2 regions of the Acetoanaerobium sticklandii genome follow, and region 2 is predicted to be linked to the other one. Evidence: a T-box and tRNA genes for the amino acid it is inferred to sense, from the RefSeq annotation. Region 2 holds a T-box; the other holds one or more tRNA genes.
The links. The T-box of region 2 lies ahead of thrS (threonine--tRNA ligase). A T-box ahead of a tRNA ligase gene usually reads a tRNA of that ligase, here a tRNA-Thr.
Positions count from the first base shown of each region.

Region 1 (3,384 bases), 1.1 Mb from region 2:
GTAGTTTCTTTGCTTACACTCTTGGCAAGCAAGTGTTATTTTTACTCTCATGGTCCACCTCCTACATTAATATGTGTTAGAAGGATCTATTTTTAAACATAGATTGGTGTAATTATATAACATTACCCATAAAATCTATCACAATCGCCAGCCGATGTCAAGAGATTTCGCTCTTATATATCAACTAAATTATGATTTTCGCCGAAATTAAAGTTTAACTCAATTTGTATTTTTTGTCAAAGCTTTCCACTATATTTGCTCTAGGTTTATATTAATTTTTTTTGCTGTTATCCTTCTATTTTATTTCAGTTTATATTAAAAACGAGCTTTTGCATAATGCAAAAGCTCGTATATAAGTCAGGGCTTTAATTACTCTACGATTGTAGCAACAACACCAGCGCCTACAGTTCTTCCGCCTTCTCTGATAGCAAAACGAAGTCCCTCTTCCATAGCGATTGGAGTGATAAGCTCAACTGAAATAGTGATGTTATCTCCAGGCATAACCATTTCTACGCCATCTGGAAGTGTGATGTCACCAGTTACGTCAGTTGTTCTGAAGTAAAACTGTGGTCTATATCCTTTAAAGAATGGAGTATGTCTTCCACCCTCTTCTTTTTTAAGTACGTAGATTTCTGCAGTGAACTTCGTTCTTGGTTTGATTGTTCCTGATTTAGCTAGAACTTGTCCTCTTTCGATATCATCTCTAGTTACACCTCTAAGAAGTGCTCCTATGTTATCTCCAGCTTGCGCTTGATCTAGTAACTTTCTGAACATCTCTACTCCAGTTACTACTACTTTTCTTGCTTCTTCTGTAAGTCCAACGATTTCTACCTCGTCTTGAACTTTTAGAATTCCTCTTTCTACTCTTCCTGTTGCAACTGTTCCTCTACCAGTGATTGAGAATACGTCCTCTACTGGCATTAGGAAAGGCTTGTCGATATCTCTTTCTGGCTCTGGAATGTAGCTATCGATTTGCTCGAATAACTCAACGATTTTGTCTCCCCACTCAGATGCTGGATCTTCTAATGCTTTTAGTGCTGATCCTCTGATAATTGGAGTGTCATCTCCTGGGAATTCGTACTCGTTTAGTAGGTCTCTTACTTCCATTTCTACTAGCTCAAGTAGCTCTTCGTCATCTACCATGTCACATTTGTTTAGGAATACTACGATGTATGGTACCCCTACCTGTCTTGATAGTAGGATATGCTCTCTTGTTTGTGGCATTGGTCCATCTGCTGCTGAACATACTAGGATAGCTCCGTCCATCTGTGCTGCTCCTGTGATCATGTTCTTAACGTAGTCAGCATGGCCTGGGCAGTCAACGTGTGCGTAGTGTCTGTTTGGAGTCTCATACTCAACGTGTGCTGTTGAGATTGTGATTCCTCTTTCTCTTTCCTCTGGTGCCTTATCTATGTTTTCGAAATCTACTGCTGCTCCGAATCCGTATCTTGCATGTAATGTCTTTGTGATTGCTGCTGTTAATGTTGTTTTTCCGTGGTCTACGTGTCCTATTGTTCCAATATTAACGTGTGGCTTGGTTCTTTCAAATTTAGCTTTTGCCATTTTATTAGCTCCTCCTCCAATAAACACTTCCAAGTGTTTCATTATTATAAAAAAGAAATGGAGCTCACGAGCGGACTTGAACCGCCGACCTCCGCCTTACCAAGGCGACGCTCTACCGACTGAGCCACGTGAGCACTTACAAGGCATATTGTACTATGTTTATACACAAAAATCAAGAAAGATTTTTTGTATATTAAAATCTTATTATCAATACCTTAAAATTATTGAAATTTAAAAGTAATTTTTGTTTTCTATAAGTTTTGAATTACTTATTTATGTTATTCTCTTTGCTCCAAATATTTTTCAAACTTTCTTTTTATTCTCTGAAGCGCATTATCAACACTTTTAGTATGCTTGCAAAGTTTCTCAGATATTTCATTATAGGAATAGCCTTTTAAATATAGTGATAAAACCCTAGTTTCAAACTCGCTTAGCATTTCCTTTGTTTTCTCTTCTATGAGCTTCATTTCTTCTTTACTTATTATAAGCTGTTCAGGGTCACTTATATGAGAATTTTTCATCATATCCATAAGAGTTTTATCTGGATCTTCTTCACTCATAGGTTTATTAAGAGAAATGTACGAATTAAGGGGAATATGTTTTTGCCTCGTTGCCGTTTTTACAGCTGTAATGATTTGCCTAGTTACACATAGCTCTGCAAACGCTCTAAATGAAACTGTTTTTTCTTCATCGTAATCTCTAATTGCTTTAAATAGCCCAATCATTCCTTCTTGCAATATATCTTCTTTGTCCGCTCCAACGATAAAAAAGGGCTTGGCTTTTGATCTTACAAAGTTACGATATTTTTTAAGAATATGATTTAAAGATTTTTCGTCTCCAGCTTTCGCTCTAAAAACCATATTGTCATCTACGTCAGCTTCATCATCGCTTATTATTTCTTTGTTTTCATCAACGATGTCTGAGTCAGCAATTGCGAAATCATATTTCAAGTCCTCATTTTTTGACATTTAACAGCCTCCATCATTTCCCCTTAGATACACCTTTTCTTATTTCCTCTAATTTTCGAAGCACATCCGTGTCAACCACATCCTCTAAGGTGTTTTTTTCTGTTTTTTTCGTCTTTGTTGTGGTTTTAATTTTAGTGTTTGAGCGCTGTACCTCTATATTTAGCTCTCTTGTAGTTATTCTGCTTCCACCCTTGCCAAGAACCATCTGCTGCTCAGCCATGTCATCGCTTGCAACTCTTATACTCAAGTGCTTTTTAGGTCCAAACTCGGTTATAAGCTTTTCTATATATGAATCGGCAGTTTGCTTTTCTTTTGTATACACAATTTTTAAATTGCCTACTTCTTCTTCTCTTTTCGTATGAGCTTTGACTCTGTATGCATCATAGACAACTATGGTGAAGATTCCACTAAAAGCAGCATATTCACCTAGAATAAAATTGAGCTTGTCTCTTGCTCCTTCTAAGTCCACTTTAGCAATTTCATTTAAATCACTCCATGCATTAATTACATTATAGCCATCTACTATGAGATAGTCCGTAAATTTCTTTTTCAATTTTATCTTCCTAACTATTTCGTCTTTGCCTTACTACTTCATATAAAAGAATAGATGCAGCCACGGACGCATTTAAAGACCCGACGTTACCTTTCATAGGTATTTTGAGGGTAAAATCACAATTGTCCTTTAGAAGTCTCGATATACCTTTACCTTCATTTCCTACTACTAGAGCAACTGAGCCTTTTAAATCCACTGTATCATATGACTCTCCATCCATATCCAAGGCATAAATCCATATACCTTCTTTCTTAAGCTTCTCAACTGTAGATACTAGATTGGTTACTTTTATAACCTTCA
Region 1 covers NC_014614.1:2,329,962-2,333,345, forward strand. Annotated here, with positions in the region: gene rpmG (50S ribosomal protein L33) at 1-51, opposite strand, end outside; gene tuf (elongation factor Tu) at 370-1,563, opposite strand; tRNA gene CLOST_RS11165 (tRNA-Thr) at 1,622-1,697, opposite strand; gene sigH (RNA polymerase sporulation sigma factor SigH) at 1,842-2,531, opposite strand; gene CLOST_RS11175 (NYN domain-containing protein) at 2,545-3,084, opposite strand; gene rlmB (23S rRNA (guanosine(2251)-2'-O)-methyltransferase RlmB) at 3,095-3,384, opposite strand, start outside.
Region 1: it has a tRNA-Thr gene. The T-box ahead of thrS (threonine--tRNA ligase) is inferred to sense a tRNA for this amino acid. The anticodon was not compared.

Region 2 (3,384 bases):
ACTTTATTTACTGGACCTCCAGTAGAAAAAAATGACGATACTAAAATTGTATCTGAGCTTATGTATGGAAAAGGGAAAAAGATTGTATGTGGAGGCACAGCAGCTTCTATTGTTTCGAGGATACTAGAAAAGCCTGTTAATATAGACATGAGCAACAGCAATCCCGATATACCTCCAATTGCATATATAAAAGGCATAGATTTGGTTACAGAAGGGGTATTGACATTAGCCAAAGCGCTCGAGATTCTCGAGGATTATAAAAGCTCAATTTCGCATATAGATGACATGTTTACAAACGATAAAAACACAAATGCTGTGTATATGCTACTTAAAATCTTACTAGATGAAGCTACTCATATTAGGATTTTATTTGGAAGAAGAGTAAATCCAGCTCATACAGAAATAGGATTTCCTGAGGACATAAGTTCAAAACATGATATAATAAAAAAGCTTGCAGAAATTCTAAAAGAATTTGGAAAAATTGTAACAATTGAATACTATTAATGATGGAGTGGTGAATAAATGCAATTTGTAACAATAATGTTCATGGTAATTATAGGTGCAGTTATAGGATGGATTACAAACATCCTAGCTATTAAGCTTTTATTTAGACCTTTAAGACCTTATAAAATACCTTTACTTAATTATGAAATTCAAGGACTTCTTCCTAAAAGAAAAGCTGAAATTGCAAGTAATATAGGCAAAACAGTAGATGAAGAATTGCTTTCTATAGAGGATATCTTAAATAAAATGATTGAAGATGAAGATAAGAGTAATATAGTTAAAGCAATAAAAATAAGAGTTAATATGATAATTGACGATAAGATGCCTCCTATTATGCCATCTACTTTTAAAAATATGATTAAGGAATATGTTGATACTGTAGTGGAAGAAGAAATTGCTTCTCTTATAAATGACTTAAGTGAGGATTTGATTCATAAAGCAACAGCTAGAATCAATATCAAGGAAATGGTAGAAGACAGAATTAATGCTTTTGAAATGGAAAAAATAGAGGATATAATATTATCTATTGCAAAAAAAGAATTAAAGCATATAGAACGTTTGGGTGGAATACTTGGTGGTTTAATTGGACTGATTCAGGGTATAATTGTCATAATGATGAGATAGTTATTGACAATTTATTTATAATTACGTATAATCCAAATAAATGATACAGCTATGATTAGGATAAGTAGTGGATTTGCTTTCTTTCAGAGAGAGAGGTAGTAGGTGTGAGCCTCTTAGAATGTACCCATGAATACCACCTATGAGCTTTTTCCGAAATAAGGAGAACGTGAAGGCACGTTATAGCCTACAAGAGTTACTTGAGAAATCAAGTTAATTTGGGTGGAACCGCGATAATTAATCGCCCCATTATTTGGGGTGATTTTTTTGTACCCCAAATTAATAAAAACTTATATCGTATAAAATTTATATTAACTAATAAAAGGAGGAAAAGTTATGATAAAGATTGAATTAAAAGATGGCTCATTAAAAGAATTTGAAAGTGGCATCAGAGCCATAGATGTAGCAAATAGCATAAGTGAAGGCTTAGCAAGAGCTATAGTGGGAGCTAAAATCAACGGTGAAGTAAAGGACTTGAAAACTCCTATAAATGATGATGCTAAATTAGAATTTGTAAAGTTTGAAGATAAGGATGGAAAAGAAGTATTTTGGCATACTTCTACTCATGTTATGGCTCAAGCAATTAAAAGATTATATCCTGAAGCTAAGCTTGCTATTGGGCCAGCTATTGAAAATGGATTTTACTATGACATAGATTTAGAGCATAGATTATCTCCAGAGGATTTAGAAAAAATTGAAGCTGAAATGAAAAAAATAGTTAAAGAAGAATTTGAAGTTGAACGCTATGAGCTTCCTAAAGACGAAGCTATTGACTTCATGAAGAAGCTAGGTGAAGACTATAAGGTAGAGCTGATTGAGGGATTGGAAGAGGGAAGTACAATATCTTTTTATAAACAAGGAGAATTTACAGACCTTTGTGCAGGACCTCATCTTCCAAATGTAAAGAAAGTAAAAGCCTTTAAGCTTTTATCTGTAGCGGGGGCATATTGGAGAGCTGATCAAAGCAATAAAATGCTTCAAAGAGTTTACGGTATTGCTTTTGAGAAAAAGAAAGATTTGGATGATTATATCCAGATGATGGAGGAAGCAAAACTTCGTGACCATAGAAAGCTAGGTAAAGAGCTGGAGCTGTTTACACTTCTTGATGAGGGTCCAGGCTTTCCGTTCTTCTTACCAAAAGGAACTGTTTTAAAGAATAAATTATTAGAATATTGGAGAGAAGTTCATAGAGAAGATGGCTATGTAGAAATAGAAACTCCTATAATCTTAAATAGACAATTATGGGAAACTTCTGGCCACTGGTTTAATTATAAGGAAAATATGTATACTGTAGAAATCGATGAAGAGGATTTTGCAATAAAACCTATGAACTGCCCTGGAGGGATGCTGGTTTATCAAACAAAAATGCGTTCTTACAAGGATTTCCCTATAAGAATGGGAGAAATAGGTAGAGTTCATAGACACGAATTATCAGGGGCTCTGCATGGACTTATGAGAGTAAGAGCCTTTACTCAAGACGATGCCCATATATTTATGCTACCTGAGCAGATTAAAGATGAAATAAAAGGGGTAGTAAGCTTAATAGACAAAATTTATAAGACATTTGGTTTTTCATATCATCTTGAGCTATCAACTAGACCTGAGAAATTTTTAGGCGAAATTTCTATGTGGGATGAAGCAGAATCAAATCTTAAAGCAGCTCTTGAGGAGCTAGGACTTCCTTATATCATAAACGAAGGAGATGGCGCTTTTTATGGCCCTAAGATTGATTTCCATCTTAGAGATTGTATAGGTAGAACTTGGCAGTGCGGAACTATTCAGCTAGACTATCAGTTACCTGAAAGATTTGAACTTTCTTATATTGGTAAGGATGGAGAAAAGCATAGACCAGTAATGATTCATAGAGTTGCCTTTGGAAGCATAGAGAGATTTATAGGTATTTTAATTGAGCACTATGCAGGAAAATTCCCGCTTTGGATAGCTCCAGTTCAAGTAAAGATCCTTCCTATATCAGATAAGTTTATGGATTATGCTAAGCAGATAGAAAAAGCTATGTATGATGCTAAGATAAGAGTTGAGCTAGACGATAGAGCAGAAAAAATAGGCTACAAAATTAGAGAAGCTCAGCTTGAAAAAGTGCCTTACATGATAATTGTAGGAGAAAAAGAGCTTAATGAAGGAAATATTTCTGTTCGCTCAAGAGATTTAGGAGATTTAGGTTTTAAAAATACTGATGATTTCTTAAAAGAACTGAATGAAGAAATTATTTCAAGAAAAACTAACCAGTAATAAAAAGGG
Region 2 covers NC_014614.1:1,277,419-1,280,802, forward strand. Annotated here, with positions in the region: gene CLOST_RS05815 (SpoIIE family protein phosphatase) at 1-504, shown strand, start outside; gene CLOST_RS05820 (DUF445 domain-containing protein) at 523-1,128, shown strand; T-box leader at 1,171-1,377, shown strand; gene thrS (threonine--tRNA ligase) at 1,462-3,375, shown strand.